Regions from separate parts of the Alistipes sp. D31t1_170403_E11 genome, predicted to be linked through region 1. Evidence: riboswitches for the same ligand, from Rfam matches in the RefSeq annotation. Region 1 holds a riboswitch; each other region holds the start of a gene.

Region 1 (2,199 bases):
AATGGCTGCACGAAACCGCCGTCGCGTGCCGGGTGATCTACGACTGGCAGCGGGCCGACGAGACCTACGACAAGCAGTTCGTGCTGGACACCTACCTGCTGCCCGAAAGCCAGTTGATCAAGGCCTCGTACCGCCTGGCTGCGGTGCTCAACGAATTGTTCGGTTAGTAGGAGGACCTCCGGGGACAAAAAAACAGCAGGGAATCTCACGATTGCCTGCTGCCCCCGGGAGGTTGCCTTTCGAAACTGATTTTCGGTTGTAAACTGCTAACGACCGCAGGAGCAGGGCAAAGGCTCCGGCGTGTGCGGGATGCTGCGCAGCAGCAGGGTGCTAACGGCACTTCGCGTCCGGTTTCCGGGCAGGCGATGTGCCGTTTGCGCACTGTCGGCCTTCGTGCCGTTCTGCATGCGTGGGGAGGGTTGTTGCGTGAACCGGTTGAAAGGAGTTTTCGGAGGGCCGCGCGGGCACATACAAAAACAGCAGGGAATCTCACGATTGCCTGCTGCCCCCAGGAGGTTGCCCTCCTAAAACTACTAACCCAAACTTAAATAAATGAAGAAACCTCACTGCGGTTGCTGTTCCGCAGTTGACTGGAATAAGTACAAAGCGCGTGCCAGAGTTGCTGCGGTGTCAGTCGGGAAAAGGGCGCATTTTGGTCGAAACGGTCCGGCCTGTTGTGCAGAAGCGGTTTTCGTATCCTGTGCAAATAATCCGCCGGATCGTTTGCATCCTGCCGATAAAAGCTGTACCTTCGCGGTGCAATGGTTTCCCCATGGAGGGGAATTAAAAGGGAATGCCGTGTGAATCGGCAACAGTTCCCGCTGCTGTGAGTCCCGCCCGAAAGGGCATTTTCGTCGCGACAATCTGAGCCACTGGTCCTCCGGGACCGGGAAGGCGTTGCGCCGGGGGACAAGTCAGAAGACCTGCCTTGCGAGATAGGGTGTTTGCTCCTGCGGAGAAAGGGAGCGCCTGAAGTCGTTACCGGCGGTTTTCCGTACGTACTTATTTACTTCAGCCTTCTTTTTCCATTGGGAGCGAACCTCTTCGGACAGACTTTTTTACGGTCGGATGAGGAAGTCGTCGCCATGCTTTGCCGGGTCATTATGCCTGTTTCTGCCTGTGCGGTATCCACCGTGATGTTTGTCCGTTACGGACGAGACAGAACAGATGGAACCATTAACTGAAAAACAAAGCATGATGAAAAAGTTACTTATGATCTGCTCCTGGGCACTGCTCCTGGGCGGCTGCAAGAGCGAATCGGGCCCCTCGGACCCGGACGGAGACAAACCCGTACCCCCTCCCTCGGCTGAACTGTTACAGAAAATCGAAGACCTGAACGCCGGACTGGTCTCGCTGAAAGCGCTGGCTGAAGCCGTGTCGCGTTCGGAAGTGCGGGCGCTGGACGAGGCCGAAGGCAGCGTGCTGCTTACGTTTCGCGACGGTACGCAGATTACGGTAGCCTGCGATGCAGAGGCCGCGGCGGCGCCGCTGGTGGGCATTGCCGCCGACGGAGACGTTTATTACTGGACGCTGGCCGCGGAGAAGGATACTCCCTGGCTGAAAGATGCCGCCGGAGCGAAAATGCCTGTTTCGGGACCTGTTCCCGTCATGGGGCGCGATGATAAAGGTTTCTGGACCGTGACGACGGATGCCGCCGCAACGCCGTGGCAGATCGTGAACGCCGCCGGAAACCCGATCGAAACCACGGGCGACGAGCGGGTGGCCCTGTTCCGGTCGGTAACGGCCGGGGACGGCAAGGTGGAGATACTGCTGGCGGACGGCGGGACGCTTTCGGCTGCGCAGGTCAACGACCTGAGTGCCGCGGGAACGGCCAACTGCTATGTGGTTCCGGCTCCCGGAAAGTATGTTTTCAATGCCAAAGTGCGCGGAAACGGCGCCGGTGAGGGTGTCGGTTTCGAGCCGGCGATCTCCCTGACGGACGGCATGACGGCCGACTGGCTGTGGACCGATTCCGAGGGGCTTGTTTCGGACGTTGCCTTCGACAAGACCTCCGGCGACATCTCCCTGACGGTCGGCGACGGCAGGGGCAACTCCCTCGTCGCCCTGATGGAAGACGGCGTAATTGTATGGAGCTGGCACGTCTGGGTAACGGATGCCCCGCAGACGATGACCTACAAGAACGGCACGGTGTTCATGGACCGCAACCTGGGCGCCGTTGGCACGACCGTCGGCGGTACG
Region 2 (2,199 bases), on a different contig from region 1:
GAAGAGCGATTCGAAATAGTAACGGTCGTAGTAGGCGACGTTCCAGAACACGGCCTGGAAGTTGCGCGCCCCGGTGGGCTGGTTGATCGAGTAAACGATCTGCTCGAAGCAGTCGGTGATCATCTTGTCGATCGTACGCTGTTTTTTCGAGAGGTCGACGACCTTGTCCGCATGCTTGTAGTAGTCTTCGCCGTATTCCTGCTCGACGAAATAATTCATGTACATCAGGAATTCGGGTGTGGCGCAGGCTCCCGACAACATCGACGAGACGATGAAGACCATGTTGACGAACCCGCCGCAGAACGATTTGAGGTTCGTCGGGCGCGTCGAATTGCCGCCCACCGACAGCGTGCCGCCCAGCAGCCACGGGTACATCGTGATCGAGGCGCAGTAGTTGGCCATCGATGTCTCGTCGTTTTTGTAGATGAAATGGTTTTTCAGCAGGCGCATGTATTTGTCCGACAGTTCTTTGCCGTACATCTCCTTGATGCGGTCGGTCAGCAGGCGGCGGTTCAGGCGGATGAAGTTCTGCTTCGGAAGTTCTCCGATCAGCGTGGCGATGTTCTTGTTTTCGACGTTGGCGTTGGCATCGTATTTCGAACCCGTCGCGGGGTTCGACGCATCGCAGTAGTTGATCAGGAATTCGAGTTTTTCGCGGTCTTCGCGGTCCTCGGTGTGTTTCTGGCGGTAGAGCATGTAGCTCTTGGCTACGGCGAAATAACGTTCGGCCATCAGGGCCACTTCCACCTGGTTCTGAATCTCCTCGACGTTCATGCCGTCGGCCACATGCACGCGGCTCAGCACCGACGTGAGGTCGTCGTCCGTGGCATATCCGCCTACGGAGAGAAATGCTTTGCTGATCGCGCGTTTGATCTTCTCGACCGAGAAGGCTGCGCGTTTGCCGTCGCGTTTGACGATGTAAATCTCCGAAATACCCATATCTATCCCATATTTGTTATGTGCCGGCGCTGTGCGAAGTCCCGTTCCCTCCTGCGGTGACCGTGGGAGAGGCGTTCTTTCGTCGAAAACATTGACAGTGTAAAATGGTCCGGGTATCGCCCTAAATCCCGAAGGCGGATACCGTTCCCGGCAAGGCAGGTCTTCTGACTCGCTCCTCCCGCACGCCTTCCCGTCCCTGCGGACAGTGGCATAAAGAGTGTGCGGAACGCAACGGAGCTTACAGCTACGGGAATAGTCCCTGATTTTCACAGGAGTTCCCTTTTGATCTCATGCCGGCAGCCGCCGGCGGAGAACCTTGCACGGAAACAAATATAGGGATAGTTCCCTGGAAAGCGAATACCCTCCGGGGCTTTTAATGAACATTTTGTGAACAAAAGCTATCCGGCGTAGCTGTGCATGCCTCCCGGGGGAGTTCGGGCCGTGACCGTGTCGTCGCATAAATGTGGTATTGTTGTTGCCGCAGATCGGTGGAACGATTTAAAAAACTGAAAACCATGGGAAAGATAGAAATCCGGAACGACCGCACGGTCCTTTCCACCGAAAACAACGGCTACGCCCGCGACGAACGCGACGAGACCCTGGTCGAAGACGATTTGGTGGATACCGAGATTCCGGTCGACGACCGTATTCCGGACGGGATCGACGAGATCGTCGAGGACGACCGTCCGGTTTATGACGAAGAGGGTTACCGCCACAAACCGGGCGAATAACCCGTGCCGACACCGAAAAAGCCATCGTTCCCGAAGGACGACGGCTTTTTCGTAATGCGGGCTGCCCCGCTGTTTCGTGTTTATTTATTGGTATATCTCGTTTAGCAGGCGTGCCAGGCGGCGTCCGCCGCGCAGGAACTGCTTTTCAACGACGGGCGTATACTTGAAAATGTAGTCGTACGAGATTTTCGTCCCCTCGGGGCTGAAGTCGTAAATTTCTTTGCAGATTTCGTGCGTCTCCTTCACCCAGTCGGCAGGCTCCCCCGCTACGATCTGTGCAGCCTCTTCGTCCGTCAGCCGGTCGATCTGCTGCTGCCACTCGCTGTAACTCCAGTTGTGCACCGCTTCGGGAATGTTCGTATCCCAGGCTGAGTGCAGGTTCGTCTCGCGGCCGAAAAAACGCACGGGACGCTTGTTGCCGCCCAGGTCGCTCAGCCGTCCGAGGTGCATCGGGCAGTGCATGTCCCCGACCAGATGGATCAGCATTTTGAGGTTCAGCGTCTCCTCTTCGGGCGTGAGTTTTCCCGAT
Region 3 (2,199 bases), on a different contig from region 1:
GGTCACTCCGCAGGTGTTGCGGACGCGCAGTTCGGCGAGGGTCTTGCCGTTGAGTTCGGGCTTGGTGATCAGGATGCGGCGCGAAATCATCGTCTTGTCCTGGATCATCGGCGCGGCGTCGACCTCCCGGCCGAGCAGGGCGACCAGCGCTTCGACATCACGCGGCGCAGCTACCAGCAGGATCCGGTCGCCGCAGTGGAGCGCCGTATCAGCGTCGGCCAGTTCGGGACTTCCGCCGGGACGGCTGATGCGCGAGATGACGAAATCGCGCAGCGCAAGGCTGTGGATATCGGCAATGGTTTTTCCATCGACGGCCGCATTGGTGATCTCGACGGAAAGACGACGGGATACCGCGTCTTTCTGTACATCCATGCCCTGTCCGGCGGCGGCTTCTTCCTTCTGCACATTGATACGCAGCAGGTAGCGAAGTCCGACCAGCGTGAGGATGGCCCCGATGACACCCAGCGGGTAGGCCACGGCATAACCCGTGGCGATGTCCGGCGCATCGGCCCCGGCATGCAGGTCGCTGAAAGCCTGCTGGGCGGCGCCCAGGCCCGGCGTATTCGTAACAGCGCCCGACATCACGCCGACCATCGTCGTTATGGAAAGGCCTGTGATATAATAAAGCGCGACCGTCGTGGCGACGCCGAGCAGCACTACCAGCACAGCCAGCTTATTCAGGGTAATACCGCCTTTGCGGAAAGACGAAAAGAATCCGGGGCCGACCTGCAGACCGATGGAATAGACGAAAAGGATGAGTCCGAACTCCTTGAGAAAGTGCATCAGGTGCTGGTCGATATTCATTCCGAAGTAGCCGAAGGCGATGCCGACGAACAGGATGCCCGTCACTCCCAGCGACACACCGGCGACTTTCAGTTTGCCCAACATGATGCCCAATGCAACGACCAGTGCCAGGATCAGCACCGAGTGGGCAACTCCGCCGCCCCAAAGCGACTCGGACCCAAATAATAATCGTTCGAGTAATTCCATAAGCGTCATCCTCATCAAACCGACCCTGATCCGGTAAAAACCGCGTGCCGGAAAGGCACGAATCCGGAGGCAGGCCGAAACAAAAACCATTCAGTAATTACAGCCGATATCAAATGCCCATTCCGCGGGGTTACCTGATGTCGAATCGATCTGGCAGGTCTTCTGACTGACTCCCGTTCCGAAGCCTTCCCGATCCCCTTAGGGACCAGTGGCCGAGATGTTCGGAACGAAAACGGAGCTACACAGCAGCGGGTCTGTCCGGGACTTACACCCGATTCCCTTTTCACTCCCTCCCGCATCCGGGAACAGGAGAACCAAACCTGTGGCAAAGATAGCGGTTATTCCCGAAAAACTGGTCGAAAGTCCGGATTATTTTCGCAAAACGGCGTCACGACGCGCTGAGGCAGGCATTTCCAGACCCGGAAACAAATTACCCCCGTTCCGGAAAAAACAGGCCGGAACCGGGGTAAGGGAAAAGACCGGCATGTCACAGCTCGACAGCCGAAAGATCGGCAAAAGCCTGCCGGTAGTCCCGTTCGGCAGACAAAGCCTGATTGACCGTATCGTAATACAGCCCTATCTCGACGATGTAATCCAACAACGATATTTCGCCTGCGTTCAAGGCTTTGGCCAGCAATTCCGTGTTGTTGAGCGACGACAGCGAAGCACGGTATTTGGCCGCCGTCTGCCGCAGCCCGTCGGCACGCAGGTAGAGCGTTTGCAGTTGGTCGTAAAACTGCTGCCGGGCCTCCTCCTGCCGGGCTTCCGCCGCAATGACAGCGGTTTTGGCCTGCTTCACCTTGTTCTTGTTGCCCCACAGGGGAATCGACATTCCGACCGTGACGCCCTGGTAAGCCTGTCCCAGCGTCTTTTCACGCATATAACCCGCCGAAAAGGTCGGCAGGGCCTGCGTCTTGTTGAGCTTCACCTCCTTTTTACTCACTTCGACCTGGGTGCGGACGTATTGCAGCAGCGGATTCTGCTGCTCGGCATCGGCATACCACGCCTCGAAATCGGCGGGCAGCTCCTGTGCGCCGTAAAGCATATCGTCGAACTGCACGGGAGCACCGCCGTTGAGCCGCGCCAGTTGCGAGAGCAGGGCGGCGCGTTCAACCTCGATGCGCGCCATTTCACCCTCGACGGCCGAGAGGTTCAACTGTACCTTGTTGTACTCCAACCGGTTGGCGTCGCCGCGTTCCAGCCGTTCGC

Evidence for each region. Region 1 has a riboswitch for cobalamin ahead of I2E69_RS09960 (PL29 family lyase N-terminal domain-containing protein). Riboswitches for the same ligand answer to the same signal wherever they lie in the genome.
Region 2: another riboswitch for cobalamin. It lies ahead of nrdD (anaerobic ribonucleoside-triphosphate reductase); the one in region 1 lies ahead of I2E69_RS09960 (PL29 family lyase N-terminal domain-containing protein).
Region 3: another riboswitch for cobalamin. It lies ahead of I2E69_RS07255 (putative transporter); the one in region 1 lies ahead of I2E69_RS09960 (PL29 family lyase N-terminal domain-containing protein).

The regions. Positions count from the first base shown of each region.
Region 1 is NZ_JADNHQ010000004.1:163,513-165,711, forward strand. It holds gene I2E69_RS09955 (S1/P1 nuclease) at 1-167, shown strand, start outside; cobalamin riboswitch at 746-946, shown strand; gene I2E69_RS09960 (PL29 family lyase N-terminal domain-containing protein) at 1,198-2,199, shown strand, end outside.
Region 2 is NZ_JADNHQ010000003.1:195,422-197,620, forward strand. It holds gene nrdD (anaerobic ribonucleoside-triphosphate reductase) at 1-939, opposite strand, end outside; cobalamin riboswitch at 1,076-1,273, opposite strand; gene I2E69_RS07285 (hypothetical protein) at 1,455-1,670, shown strand; gene I2E69_RS07290 (S1/P1 nuclease) at 1,755-2,199, opposite strand, start outside.
Region 3 is NZ_JADNHQ010000003.1:189,042-191,240, reverse strand. It holds gene I2E69_RS07255 (putative transporter) at 1-990, opposite strand, end outside; cobalamin riboswitch at 1,125-1,324, opposite strand; gene I2E69_RS07250 (TolC family protein) at 1,478-2,199, opposite strand, start outside.